Regions from separate parts of the Martelella sp. AMO21009 genome, predicted to be linked through region 1. Evidence: predicted binding sites of a transcription regulator. Region 1 holds the regulator's gene; each other region holds the start of a gene.
The links. Region 1 encodes PhoB, which activates phosphate uptake and scavenging genes when phosphate is short. Its sites were predicted from a motif close to TGTCATNNANCTGTCAT; they were not measured.

Region 1 (3,403 bases):
ACCGAATCGACCGTCTACACCTATTCCTTCGACCTCGACATGTTCCAGAACTGGGAATGGTCGGAGCGCTATGCCAAGCAGCCTGAAGTGCTGAACTATCTGAACGCGGTCGCCGACAAGCACGACCTGAAGCGCTCGATCCATTTCAACACCCGCATCGCCCGCGCTGAATGGAAAGAGGATGAGGGCCGCTGGCTTCTGACCACCACGGCCGGCGATACGGTGAAGGCAAAATATGTGATCGAGGCCGTGGGGCTTCTCTCCTCCTCCTATGCCCCGCAATTTCCCGACCAGGACAAGTTCAAAGGCGAGGTCCTGCTCGCCTCGAAATGGCCGGACACCGCGCCCGATCTGGAAGGCAAGCGCGTGGGCGTGGTCGGCACCGGCTCGACCGGCATCCAGATCATCACCGCGCTCGCCGACAAGGTCGGCCATCTGCATGTGCTGCAGCGGACCGCGCAATGGGTGGTGCCGCTCGGCATCGGCCCCTTCCCGGCCGAAACGCGCGAGAAGATCAAGGCCGATCCGCATGGCTTCCGCGACTGGGCGCTGAGCACGGCTGCGGTTTTCGGCTTCGACGAAAGCACCGTGTCCGCGCTCGAGGTGGATGAGGAAGAGCGCCGCCGGGTCTATGAGAAGGCGTGGCAGAAGGGCAACGGCTTCAGCTTCCTGCTCGAAACCTTCTCCGATATTCCGGTGACCGCCGAAGCCAACAAGACGGCGACCGATTTCATCAAGTCGAAGATCGACGCCATCGTCAAGGATCCGGAGACCGCCCGCAAGCTGACCCCGCGCGACTATTACGCCAAGCGTCCGCTGGCCGCCGACAATTACTACGAGACCTATAATCGCGACAATGTCACCCTCCACGACGTCAAGGCCGAGCCGATCGAGCGCTACGCCGAAAACGGGCTGATCGTCGGCGGCAGGGAGCTGGAACTCGACGTGGTGATCATGGCGACCGGCTTCGACGCGATGACCGGCAACTATCTGAAGATCGACACGATCGGCCGCGACGGCGTGCGCCTGAAGGACGCCTGGAAGGAAGGCCCGCGCGCCTATGCCGGCATGTCGATCGCCGGTTTTCCGAACCTTCTGATGGTGTTCGGCCCGTTCAGCCCCTTCACCAGCCAGCCGCTGGTGCATGAATGGCAGGTCGACTTCCTGTGCACCCTGATCGAAAAGGCCGAACAGGGCAACGGCATCATCGAGACCAGCAAAAAGGCCCAGGACGACTGGGTGCGGGTGTGCCAGGAAGGCATGGCCGGCACGCTGTTCGAGGTTACCGATAGCTGGATCAACGGCGCCAACATTCCCGGCAAGCCCCGCACCTCGATGTGGTATATGGGCGGCATGGGCAATTACATGACCGAAATGAACGCCATCCGCGACGACAATTACCGCGGTTTCGAAGTCCGCTGATCCCGAACGTCGAAGGCACGGGATTGACCGGACTTCGATTCAATGGATGTTCCGGCGTACGATCTCATCTCAAAGGGCGAAGTAGCAGGGGCCATGCGGCCCCTCACACTTCCATCGAATAGCCGGCCCCGCGCACGGTGCGGATCACGTCGGGCATCTGCGAGAAGTTGAGCGCCTTGCGCAGCCGGCCGACATGGACGTCGACGGTGCGTTCGTCGACATAGATGTCGTGGCCCCAGACGCCATCGAGAAGCTGGGAGCGCGAGAACACCCGGCCGGGCGAGGTCATCAGGAATTCGAGCAGCCGGAACTCGGTCGGCCCGAGGCGAACTTCCTTGGCCTTGCGATGGACGCGGTGGGTCTCGCGGTCAAGCTCGATATCGCCGCATTTCAAGACGCTGGAGAGCACTTCCGGCCGGGCCCGGCGCAGGATCGCCTTGACGCGCGCCATCAGTTCCGGCGTCGAGAACGGCTTGACGACATAGTCGTCGGCGCCGATCGCAAGGCCGCGAACCTTCTCGCTTTCCTCGCCGCGCGCCGTCAGCATGATGATCGGCAGGCGCTCGGTTTCCGGCCGCATCCTGAGCCGGCGGCAGAGCTCGATGCCGGAGACGCCGGGCAGCATCCAGTCGAGCAGAAGAAGGTCCGGCACCCGTTCCTGGAGCCTCAGTTCGGCCTCGTCGCCGCGGGCGATCGTCTCGACTTCATAGCCTTCCGATTCAAGGTTGTAGCGCAGCAGAACGCTCAGCGCTTCTTCATCTTCGACAACTGCAATCTTCGGAACCATCTCGTGCCTCTGTCAAATGGTTTCAGGACTTGCTTTCGCCGGAGCCGACCGAGGGCGACATGTCGTCCTTCGGGCGTTCTCCCTGCGGCTGCGAGCCGGTGGCGATGTAGTAGATCATTTCAGCAATATTGGTGGCGTGGTCGCCGATGCGCTCGATGTTCTTGGCGCAGAACAGAAGATGCGTGCAGGTGGTGATGTTGCGCGGATCTTCCATCATGTAGGTCAGAAGCTCGCGGAACAGCGAGGTGTAGATCGCGTCGATCTCCTCGTCGCGCTCGCGGATCGAGTTGGCCTTGTCGGCCTGGCGCGAGGTGTAGGCGTCGAGCACTTCCTTGAGCTGGAGCAGCGCCAGTTCCGACAGGTGCTCGATGCCGTGAGCGAGCTTGCGCGGCACGCCGGTGCCCTGCACCGAAATCACCCGCTTGGCGGTGTTCTTGGCCATGTCGCCGACGCGCTCGAGATCGGCGGCGATCCGGATCGCGCCCATGATTTCGCGCAGGTCCGCCGCCACCGGCTGGCGCCGCGCGATGGTGACGATCGCCTTTTCGCCGACCTCGCGCTCGGCATCGTCCAGCGCCAGATCCTCGGCGATCACCTTTTCGGCGAGCTCGGTATCGGTGTTGACCAGCGCCACGACGGATTGCGAGACCATCTCTTCCGCCATGCCGCCCATTTCGGAGATCCGGCGCTGGAGATATTTCAGCTCCTCGTCGAAGGCCGATATGATATGCGAGTGTGCCATCTGTGCGTCTCCTTAACCGAACCGGCCCATGATGTAGTCCTGGGTCCGCTGGTCCGCGGGATTGGTGAAAATCGTGTCGGTGTCGTCCTCCTCGACCATGTAGCCGAGGTGGAACATCGCCGTGCGTTCGGAAACGCGGGCGGCCTGCTGCATCGAATGGGTCACCATCACGATGGTGTAGTTCTGCTTCAGCTCGCTGATCAGCTCTTCCACGCGCGCGGTCGCGATCGGGTCGAGCGCCGAGCACGGTTCGTCCATCAGGATCACTTCGGGGCTGACAGCAATGGCGCGGGCGATGCAGAGCCGCTGCTGCTGGCCGCCGGAAAGGCTGGTGCCGGGCTCGTGCAGGCGGTCCTTGACCTCGTTGAACAGGCCGGCCTTCTGCAGGCTGGTCTCGACGATCCGGTCGAAATCCGAACGGTGGCGGGCCAGACCATGGATGCGCGGGCCAT
Region 2 (3,403 bases), on a different contig from region 1:
CAACGAGGGGCTTTTTTAGAGGAACTCAATGGCTGATCTTCGCAACTATCAGAACCACGCTCAGGCGGGAGCCCAGGCGAGTGCTGAAATCGATCAGGGACTGCGCGCCTACATGCTGCGCGTCTACAATCTCATGGCTCTTGGCCTCGTGATCACCGGTATCGCGGCTTTCGGAATCTTCACGGCTTCGGTATCGGGCGATGCCAGCGGCCAGGTTCAGCTTACCCAGTTCGGTCAGGTCATGTACGCCTCGCCGCTGAAGTGGCTCGTCATGTTCGCTCCGCTGATCGCCTTCTTCTTTCTGGCGTTCCGCATCAACAAGATGAGCGTCGCCGCCGCCCAGACGGCGTTCTGGGTCTATGCCGCGCTGACCGGCATTTCGCTGTCGACGATCTTCCTGGTTTATACCGGCCAGAGCATCGTCCAGACCTTCTTCATCACTGCGGCCTCGTTCGGCGCGCTGTCGCTTTACGGCTACACCACCAAGCGCGACCTGTCGGCGATGGGCTCGTTCATGGTGATCGGCCTGTTCGGCGTGATCATCGCCATGATCGTCAACATCTTCCTGCAGTCGAGCGCGCTCGGCTTCGCGATCTCGGTTCTCGGCGTGCTGATCTTCGCCGGCCTGACCGCGTGGGACACGCAGAAGATCAAGGAAATGTATTATGAAGGCGACGGCCATGAAGTGGCTGGCCGCAAGGCGGTGATGGGCGCTCTGACGCTCTACCTCGACTTCATCAACATGTTCCTGTTCCTGCTGCGCCTGCTCGGCAACCGGAACTAAGTCGGTTGATGATGGAATACTGATCGAGGCGGCCTCCGGGCCGCCTTTTTCATACCCGCTTTTCCCGGCCCCGAAAGCGGTCTATCGTTCTCCGAAGCTTTCAACCGCCGCGACAGAAATCATGACCATAACTCTCCGCCCCGCCTCGCCCGCCGACCTTACCGCGATCACCGAGATCTATGCCGAATGCGTGCTGAACGGCGTCGCGAGCTATGAGCTGGAGCCGCCGGGCCGGGACGAAATGGAAGCGCGGATGTCTGCAATCACCGCCGCCCATTACCCCTATCTCGCCGCCGTCGAGGGCGACCGCGTCATCGGCTATGCCTATGCCAGCGCCTTCCGCACGCGGCCTGCCTATCGCTGGCTGGTCGAAAACTCGGTCTATCTCTCTCCGCAAGCGCGCGGCAAGGGCGTCGGCAAAAGCCTGCTCTCGCGGCTGATCGAGGAATGCGAACAACGCGGCTTCCGCCAGATGGTCGCCGTCATCGGCGGCGCCAGCCCGGCCTCGATCGCGCTTCATACCGCGCTCGGCTTCACCGAGGCCGGCCGGCTGACGGGCACCGGCTTCAAGCACGGGAGATGGCTGGACACCGTGTTCATGCAGCGCCCGCTCGGCGAGGGCAACCGGAGCGATCCGCTGCCCTTGTCGCTTTGAGCGCCTGCGACATCACCGCGCGCGGAACCAACGGCTCGGGCCGCGCATTGAAGAAGACGGGACGCCTTGCAAAGAGGGACGAATCCCTGCACTTTCCTCATCCTCCCTTCATTTCGGGCAAGGAAAACGATTTGCGCTACGCCATCTATTTCACTCCCGCCATCGACCATCCCCTGACGATTGCCGCCAGCCGCTGGCTCGGCTACGACGCCTTTGCCGGCGAGGAACGGCCGTTTCCAGACAGTATCGCGCTCGCCGCCGGCCGGATGAGCGCCGTGACGGCGGCGGCCGCCCGCTACGGCTTCCACGCCACGCTGAAGGCGCCGTTCCGGCTTGCCGACAACGCCACGCCGGCAGCGCTGGAGGCCGCCTTTGACGTGTTCTGCCGCAAGCACAGCCCGTTCGACATACCCGAACTGAAACTCGGCAAGCTCGGCAGGTTTCACGCCCTCGTCCCGGCGCAAGAGAGCGATACGCTCCAGGATTTCGCCGCCGATGTGGTGCGCTATTTCGAGCCGATGCGCGCGCCGCTCGCCAACGAGGAGATCGCGCGGCGCAAGCCGGAGGAATTGAGCGAGACGGAGCGCGACAATCTGGAGCGCTGGGGTTACCCTTATGTCTTCGACGACTTCCGCTTCCACATGACGCTGACCGGACCGGTGACCGGAACCGACATGCACGTGATCGAGACCGCCATCGAAGACTATTTCGCCCCCTTTGTCGGCAAGCCGCTTGAAATTTCCGGCATCGGCCTGTTCATGGAGGAGCGGCGCGGCGCGCCCTTCGTCATCCGCCGCTGGCAACCGCTGACGGGCGGCCAGACCACGCTTTTCGGGGCGGAAGACACAGGGACAAGTGAGACCGGGGCCGGAGAAAGCGAGGAATGAGCGCCGAAGCCGTTTTCACCAATGCGCGGATCGTGCTTGAGGACGAAATCGTACACGGCGCGCTCCTGGCGCGCGACGGTGAAATCGTTGACATCTCGGGACACCCGACCCGCCATGGCGAGGACATGGAGGGCGACTACCTGGTCCCCGGTCTGATCGAGCTTCACACCGATCATCTCGAAGGCCATTATGCGCCGCGTCCCGGCGTGCGCTGGGACAAGATCGCCGCCGTCCAGGCCCATGACAGCCAGATCATAGCGTCCGGCATCACCACCGTTTTCGACTGCCTGCGCATGGGCTCCGACGATACCGACGGCTTCGATCTCGGCGAGATGCGCGACATGGCCGACGCGATCCAGCAGGCCGAGCGGGAGAACCGGCTGAAGGCCCAGCACTTCCTGCATCTGCGCTGCGAGGTCTCAGCCGCCAATGTGATGGAGCATTTCGCCGGCTTCGAGAACGATCCGCATGTCAGGCTGACCTCGCTGATGGACCACGCGCCGGGCCAGCGGCAGTTTTCAGATCTCGATCAGTACGAGCTCTTTTACAAGCCGAAGCGTGGGCTTTCCGACGCGGCTTTCGCCGCCTTCATTGCCCGTCGGCAGGCGGAATCCGAAAAACATTCCGACCGCCACAGGCAGATGATTTCCGATCACTGTGCCGCCCGCGGCATCGCCATTGCCAGCCATGACGACGCCACCGTGGCCCATGTCGAAGAGGCAATCGGCCACGGCGTTGCGGTTGCCGAGTTTCCGACAAGCCTCGAGGCCGCCAACGCCTCGCACAAGGCTGGAATGTCGGTGCTGATGGGCGCGCCCAACGTGGTGCGCGGCAAATCGCATTCCGGCAATATCGCCGCGCGCGATCTGGCCGAGCGCGGCGTGCTGGACATTCTGTCATCGGATTACGTGCCCTTCAGCCTGCTCTATGCCCCTTTCATTCTCGCCGATACCATCGAGACGATCAGCCTGCCGCGGGCGCTCAGGATGGTGACGGCGACGCCGGCCAGAACCGTCAAGCTCGACGATCGCGGGCGGATCGCGCCGGGGCTGAGGGCCGATCTGGTGCGCGTCCACC
Region 3 (3,403 bases), on a different contig from region 1:
TCCTTCGAAACGCAAAACGGCTCTGTCTGCCTGTCGTCAGCCGCATCCGGACAGAATGCGGCTGTTTGCTTTGTCGGGCTCGGCGATCACTGGTAGTCGATGACGATACGGCCCTCGATTTCGCCGTGGTGCATCTTGGCGAAGATCTCGTTGATGTTTTCGAGCTTGTCGGTCTTGATCGTCGCCTTGACCTTCCCCGCGCCAGCGAAATCCAGCGCCTCCTGCAGGTCAAGCCGGGTTCCGACGATCGATCCGCGCACCGTGATGCCGTTCAGCACGGTATCGAAGATCGGCAGCGGAAAGTCGCCGGGCGGCAGGCCATTGAGCGATACGGTACCGCCGCGCTGGACCATGCCCTGCGCCTGTTCGAAAGCCTTGGGCGAAACGGCGGTGACCAGAACCCCTTCCGCGCCGCCGATTTCCTTTTTCACGAAGGCCACCGGATCGGTGTTGCGCGCATTGACCGCCAGACTTGCGCCGAGACGCTTCGCCAGATCGAGTTTCGCGTCGTCGATATCCACGGCAAGCACGTTCTGGCCCATTGCCTTTGCATATTGCACGGCCAGATGGCCGAGCCCGCCAATGCCCGAGATCACGACCCAGTCGCCGGGCTTCGTGTCCGTCACCTTGAGGCCCTTGTAGACGGTGACGCCTGCGCACAGGATCGGCGCAATTTCGGTGAAGCTGACATTGTCAGGCAGGTGTCCGACATAGTTCGGGTCGGCCAGAACATATTCGGCGAAACTGCCATTGACCGAATAGCCGGTGTTCTGCTGCGATTCGCACAGCGTCTCCCATCCGCCGAGGCAATGCTTGCAGCAGCCGCAGGCGGTGTAGAGCCACGGAACCCCGACGCGGTCGCCTTCCTTGACATGGCTGACGCCGGCGCCCACGGCCACAACATGTCCCACGCCCTCATGGCCCGGAATGAAGGGCGGCTCGGGCTTGATCGGCCAATCGCCTTCCGCCGCGTGCAGGTCTGTATGGCAGACGCCGCTTGCGGCCATCTTGACGAGAATCTGGCCCGGTCCGACCGAGGGGACCGCGACCTCCTCCATTACCAAAGGTTTGCCGAGTTGCCGGACAACGGCGGCTTTCATGGTCTTATCCATCGGAACATCCTGTCTTGAGAAAATGCGGAATGGAGCTTCCGCAAAGGGATTTGGCCGGGGAAGGCGGTCTTCGGGGGCGACCGATCGTTTTCGGGACATCGGCCAACGCCTGCTAGAGCCTGCTTCAGGGCGCTGCGGAGGCGACTGTTCTCTGATCGGGAATATTTGCAACCGAAGTGCACGACGCTTCCTTTCCCGGTTGGCATGCGCCTGTCATTTCAACCGATGCCGGCAATCTTGCACCGCAGATCGTTCGCGCGGTCCGGGATGGCCGACACCTTGATGTCATGCACAGGCATTGCGCTTAAAAAGAATAGAACGTGCTGCCGGATTGTCCATGGTGTAGATTGCCGCACCTGGCCGCGCCGCAAACGGTAAGCCCGTCGTATCAGTGTCATTGGAATCGGCTATCTCAGAGGCGAGAAACCGTTTCCTCATGTGATCCGCGATGCCTGCCGAACGCTATGCCATCTGCTTTACGCCATCGCCGCATGACGGGCTCGCCATCGTGGGCGCGAACTGGATCGGGCGGAGCGCGTTTTCCGGCGAGGTGGTCGAGCCGCCGATGATTTCCGGCCTGCCGCTTGCCGAAATCGCCTATCACACCGCGTTGCCGCGCCGCTACGGGTTTCAGGGCATGCTGAAATCGCCGTTCCATCTGGCCGAAGGCATGAACGAATCCATGCTGCTGAAGGCGATGATGCGCTTTGCCATGCGTTTTCAGCCCTTCACCCTGCCGCCGTTCACGGTCGTGCATCGCCGCGATATTCTGGCGCTCGCGCCGATGACGGCAACGCCCGCGCTCGATACGCTGGCAGCCAGTATCGTCACCGAGTTCGACGCCTTCCGCGCGCCGCTTTCCGAGGCCGAGATCGAGCGGCGGGCGTCGGGCGGGCTGACGCCGGTTCAGTTTGACAACCTGCACCGCTGGGGCGAACCGGATGTGCTTGCCGCCTTCTCCTTTCACATGCCGCTGACCGGTCCTCTTTCCCCAAGCGAAATGGCGCGGATGGAACGCTCGGTGGCGGCGTTTTTCGGGCCGATCCTGCTGGAGCCGGTCGAGGTCGATCATATCGCGCTGTTCATCGAGGAGGAGCCCGGCGCGCCGTTCTGCGTCCATTCGCTGCATCCGATGGGTGCCGTCAGGGCGCGGCAGTCGGCATAAAGGCTGCGCGGCGGCTTTCCGCCCGATCTGGCTTTTCCCCTTGATTCCTGCCGGCCTTTTCGCCTTATCTCTTCCGGCGATGGCGACGGTCGTCTACCGTCGGCAAGGAATGGAATTGAGGGCATGATGGACGCTGAAACGAAGGCATATCCGCGTGATCTTGTGGGTTATGGCCGCAATCCGCCGGACCCGAAATGGCCGGATGACGCCAATATCGCCGTGCAGTTCGTGATCAATTACGAGGAGGGCGGCGAGAGCTGCATTCTCGATGGCGACCCGGCGTCGGAATGCCTGCTGTCGGAAATCGTCGGCGCCGAGGCCTGGCCCGGCCAGCGCAACATGAACATGGAATCGCTCTACGAATATGGCTCGCGCGCCGGTTTCTGGCGGCTGTGGCGGCTGTTCACGCGCATGGAAATCCCGGTCACCGTCTATGGCGTGACCCAGGCGATGGCGCGAAACCCGGAAGCCGTCGCCGCCATGAAGGAGGCGAACTGGGAAATCGCCAGCCACGGTCTCAGATGGCTCGAATACAAGGATTTCGACATTGACACCGAGCGCGCCCATATTCGCGAGGCGGTGCGGCTGCACACCGAAATCACCGGCGAGCGACCCTATGGCCTCTATCAGGGCAAGCCCTCGATCAATACGCTCGACCTCGTGATGGAGGAGGGCGGCTTCCTCTATTCCTCTGATACCTATGCCGACGACTTGCCCTACTGGGTGCGCACCAAGGACGGCAAGCCGTTCCTGCGCATCCCCTATACGCTCGACAATAACGACATGCGCTTCGCTACGCCTCAGGGGTTCAATTCCGGCGAGCAGTTCTTCACCTATCTCAAGGATGCCTTCGACACGCTCTATGACGAGGGCCGCGAGGGCGCGCCGAAGATGATGTCGATCGGGCTGCACTGCCGGCTCGTCGGCAAGCCGGGGCGGATGGCGGGGCTGAAGCGTTTTCTCGATTACGTCCAGAACCACGACAAGGTCTGGCTGGCGAAGCGGATCGAAATCGCGCGCCACTGGTATGAAAACCACCTGCCGCAGGAGAATGCGCAATGATTGCCCGCGAAGAATTCGTCAGCCGTTTCGGCGGGGTCTACGAGCACTCCCCGTTCATCGCCGA
Region 4 (3,403 bases), on a different contig from region 1:
GCACGCGGCGCGACAACGGCACATGGGAGCCGCCGTGGAATATCTTGAGACGGAGCACCTCCGCCTCTTCCTCATGCCGGTCGCGGTAGAAATCGATGCGCATGCCTTTCTTGGCCGCGTCACCGATCAGCCCGAGATCGGCATAGGCCTCGTCGGGGGAGAAGGCCTCGTGATAGGCCTCATTTGCCTCGATCTCCGGCGCGCCGGGACCGGCCAGTTCCTTGAACCGCTCCGTCCAGTCGGCGGCAAGTCTTGTGACCTCGGCCTCGAGTTCGGCCTGCGGCACGTCCGGCGTCTTGTCCAGGCTGCGACGGCCGATGATGAAATGCACCCGCGCCGAACGCCCCTCGGGAAACGACGGATAATAGGCGGACACCCGGCCCTTGTAGACGCTGGCGAGATAGTCGCCGATCTTCTCGCGCAGGCGGGAATCGTAAAGGTTACGCGGCACATAGACGAGCACGGATACGAAGCGGTCGAAATTGTCGATCCGGCTCAGCACCCGGATGCGCGGCCGGTCGGCGATCGCCATGATCTGCTCGCAAAAATCGGCAAGCAGCGGCACCGGAGCCTGGAACAGTTCGTCGCGCGGATAGGATTCCAGAATGTTCTGCAGCATCCGGCCCGCATGGCTCTTCGGCTCGTACCCGAAGCGGCGCGTGACATCCGCGATCTTGGCGCGCAAGAGCGGTATGCGCACCGCCGACTGGGTATAGGCGGTGAAGGTGAACAGGCCGACGATCCTGAGCTCGCCGACCACCTCGCCATTTTCACCGAAACGCTTGACGCCGATATAATCCATATAGGCGCGGCGATGGACCGTGGAGGTGGTGTTGGCCTTGGTCACCAGAAGCAGTTTCGGGCTTTCCAGAAAGCCGATGATTTCCGGCGTCGAGACCACGGGATTGGGGCCGCGCCGCAGCACCCGCATTTCCGGATCGGAGAGGATGCCGATCGCCGCGTCCGGCACATGCTCGACCCGCGCGCCGTCCGCATCCTTGAGATAGACAAGCTCGCGCATGCCGAGGAAGGTGAAGTTGCCATCGCGCAGCCAGGCGAGAAAGGCAAGCGCCTCCTCCCGCGCATCCGCGACGGCAGCCGGGGCGCGGGTTTTGATTTCGTTCATCGCGGTTTCGAGCTTGGCGAGCATTTCCGGCCAGCCGGCGACTGCCAGACGAACATGGTTCAGGATATATTCGAGCTGCGCCTTCAGCCGCGCGCGCGTTTCCGGCGCGAGCTGGCGGACATGGACCTGGACATGGCTGATGCGGTCGTCTTCGGCATGCTCGACATCGGATGAAAACGCCACCGGCGCCTGTCCAGGGGTGACGACCAGAATCGGGTGGACGGCCAGCATGAAATCATTGGTGAATTCCGCGATCTCCGCCATAACCGAATCATAGATGAACGGCATGTTGCGGTCGGTGACGGTGATCACGTCGGTTGCGATGCCCTCCGGCGCGATGCCTTCGACAGCGCCGATCGTGACCCGCGCGTCGCCGCCGTCATAGGCCGCGATCTCGTCGGCCGCGTGGTAGGCGGCGGCCGCAATCGCTTCGGGCGTGTAGCGCTCCAGATCCTCGGGACTGGCATGGTCGAACATGAAAGCCGGGTTGATGTAAGCCTTGTTGGCCTCCCTGGCGAGGCGCTCGGCCTGCTGCATCAGGGACTTGCGCTTCTGGTCGGCTTTGGTGTCCATGTTTCCTCCAGCTTATTTTATGTCAGCGGATCGAGCCGCTATTTTGGGCGATTTTCCGCACCATTGGTATACCGTTTAACGCCGCGGCCATGACAGCCGCTTGACAGCCTGCTCCAATAGGCGATTTAGAGCGTAATTGAGGCGAATGACAAAACAATTTCGCCGCCTTATCGTTCCGGTTGCATTCAGCCCAGGCATCAACGGGGCCCACTATGACATTCGACATGCCCGACGGCGCCGTTATCGCGATTTCAAGCTACGTCATGCGCGGTAAGATTGGCAACCGCGCCATCGTGTTTGCACTGGAAACTCTTGGTTACAATACATGGTCCGTGCCCACCGTCGTGCTGCCCTGGCACCCGGGACACGGGCGGGCGACAAGGCTGCAATTTGAAGGCGAGGCTTTCGCGACGGCACTCGGAGAACTCGGCGCAAGCCGCTGGCGCGGAGAGGTTCGCGCCGTCATCAGCGGCTATCTCGCCAGCGCGGCGCAGGCCGATGCAATCGCGCAACTGGTGGAAAACCTGCGCGCCGAAAATCCCGACCTGATCTATCTCTGCGATCCCGTGATCGGCGATGAGGGCGGGCTTTATGTCGGCGAAGACACCGCCCGCGCAATCCGCGACCGGCTTCTGCCGCTCGCCGATATCGCGACGCCCAACCGATTCGAACTCGCCTGGCTTTCAGGGCGCACGCTTGAAGACAATACGGCCGCAATCGATGCAGCACTTGCACTCGGGCCGGCGGAAGTCGTGGTCACCTCGGCGCATTCCATGCTGAAGCAGGGCGTCGCGGCGCTGTTCGTCGATCGCAGGCAGGCGCTACTTGCCGAGCATCAGCGCGTCGACAACCCGCCGAACGGGCTCGGCGACCTGTTTTCCGCGCTGTTTCTGGCCGCAAGGCTTGCCGGAAAGCCGCCGGCAGAGGCGCTTGAAAAATCCACCGCCTCCGTATTCGAGACCCTGACCCGCGCGGTGCGCGAAGGCGCGGACGAGTTGATGCCGGAAAAGGACGCGCAAAGCCTGAGGGCGCCTTTTGCAAAAGTTGGCCTTCGTCAATTGATGCATCCCGCCCGGCGACGTAAAAGAAACTGACGCGCTGGCACAGCGCCCAAAAATAAGGACGGCAGAATGACGGACTCTTTCCCGAAACCCCTTCTCGACGGCTACAAGAACTTCATGTCCGGACGCTATGTCGAGGAGCGCGCCCGCTATCGCCAGCTCGCCGAGGAAGGGCAGAAGCCGCAGACCCTGTTCATCGCCTGTTGCGATTCCCGCGCGGCCCCCGAAATGATCTTCGATGCCAGCCCGGGCGAGCTTTTCGTGGTGCGCAATGTCGCCAATATGGTGCCGCCCTATGAGCCGGACGGCCAGTATCACGGCACGTCCGCCGCCCTTGAATTCGCGGTCGAGGGGCTGAAGGTCAAGAATATCGTGGTGCTCGGCCACGGCCGCTGCGGCGGCATTCATGCAGCGCTTTCGCCGAACGCCGATCCGCTGTCGCCGGGCGATTTCATCGGCAAGTGGACCAATCTGCTGAAGCCCGCAGCCGCCCAGATCAATTCCAACTCGATCATGACGGAAGGCGAGCGCCAGACCGCGCTGGAGCGGATTTCGATCCGCAACTCGCTCGCCAATCTGCGCTCCTTCCCGAATGTGAAGGAGGCCGAGAAACAGGGCAAGCTGAAGCTCTACGGCGCCTGGT

Region 2: a site for PhoB is predicted at 1,535-1,551, ahead of V6766_RS10905 (DUF1045 domain-containing protein). Genes of this name have one in related genera too.
Region 3: a site for PhoB is predicted at 1,494-1,510, ahead of V6766_RS10695 (DUF1045 domain-containing protein). Genes of this name have one in related genera too.
Region 4: a site for PhoB is predicted at 1,789-1,805, ahead of V6766_RS05195 (NAD-glutamate dehydrogenase). Genes of this name have one in related genera too.

What each region holds. Positions count from the first base shown of each region.
Region 1 is NZ_JBAKFR010000002.1:227,619-231,021, forward strand. Features, by position in the region: gene V6766_RS03310 (flavin-containing monooxygenase) at 1-1,422, shown strand, start outside; gene phoB (phosphate regulon transcriptional regulator PhoB) at 1,526-2,209, opposite strand; gene phoU (phosphate signaling complex protein PhoU) at 2,232-2,951, opposite strand; gene pstB (phosphate ABC transporter ATP-binding protein PstB) at 2,964-3,403, opposite strand, start outside.
Region 2 is NZ_JBAKFR010000007.1:134,817-138,219, forward strand. Features, by position in the region: gene V6766_RS10895 (Bax inhibitor-1/YccA family protein) at 29-784, shown strand; gene V6766_RS10900 (N-acetyltransferase family protein) at 906-1,439, shown strand; gene V6766_RS10905 (DUF1045 domain-containing protein) at 1,571-2,326, shown strand; gene V6766_RS10910 (alpha-D-ribose 1-methylphosphonate 5-triphosphate diphosphatase) at 2,323-3,403, shown strand, end outside.
Region 3 is NZ_JBAKFR010000007.1:91,595-94,997, reverse strand. Features, by position in the region: gene adhP (alcohol dehydrogenase AdhP) at 87-1,112, opposite strand; gene V6766_RS10695 (DUF1045 domain-containing protein) at 1,561-2,277, shown strand; gene puuE (allantoinase PuuE) at 2,404-3,339, shown strand; gene uraD (2-oxo-4-hydroxy-4-carboxy-5-ureidoimidazoline decarboxylase) at 3,336-3,403, shown strand, end outside.
Region 4 is NZ_JBAKFR010000003.1:206,732-210,134, forward strand. Features, by position in the region: gene V6766_RS05195 (NAD-glutamate dehydrogenase) at 1-1,699, opposite strand, end outside; gene pdxY (pyridoxal kinase PdxY) at 1,912-2,793, shown strand; gene V6766_RS05205 (carbonic anhydrase) at 2,830-3,403, shown strand, end outside.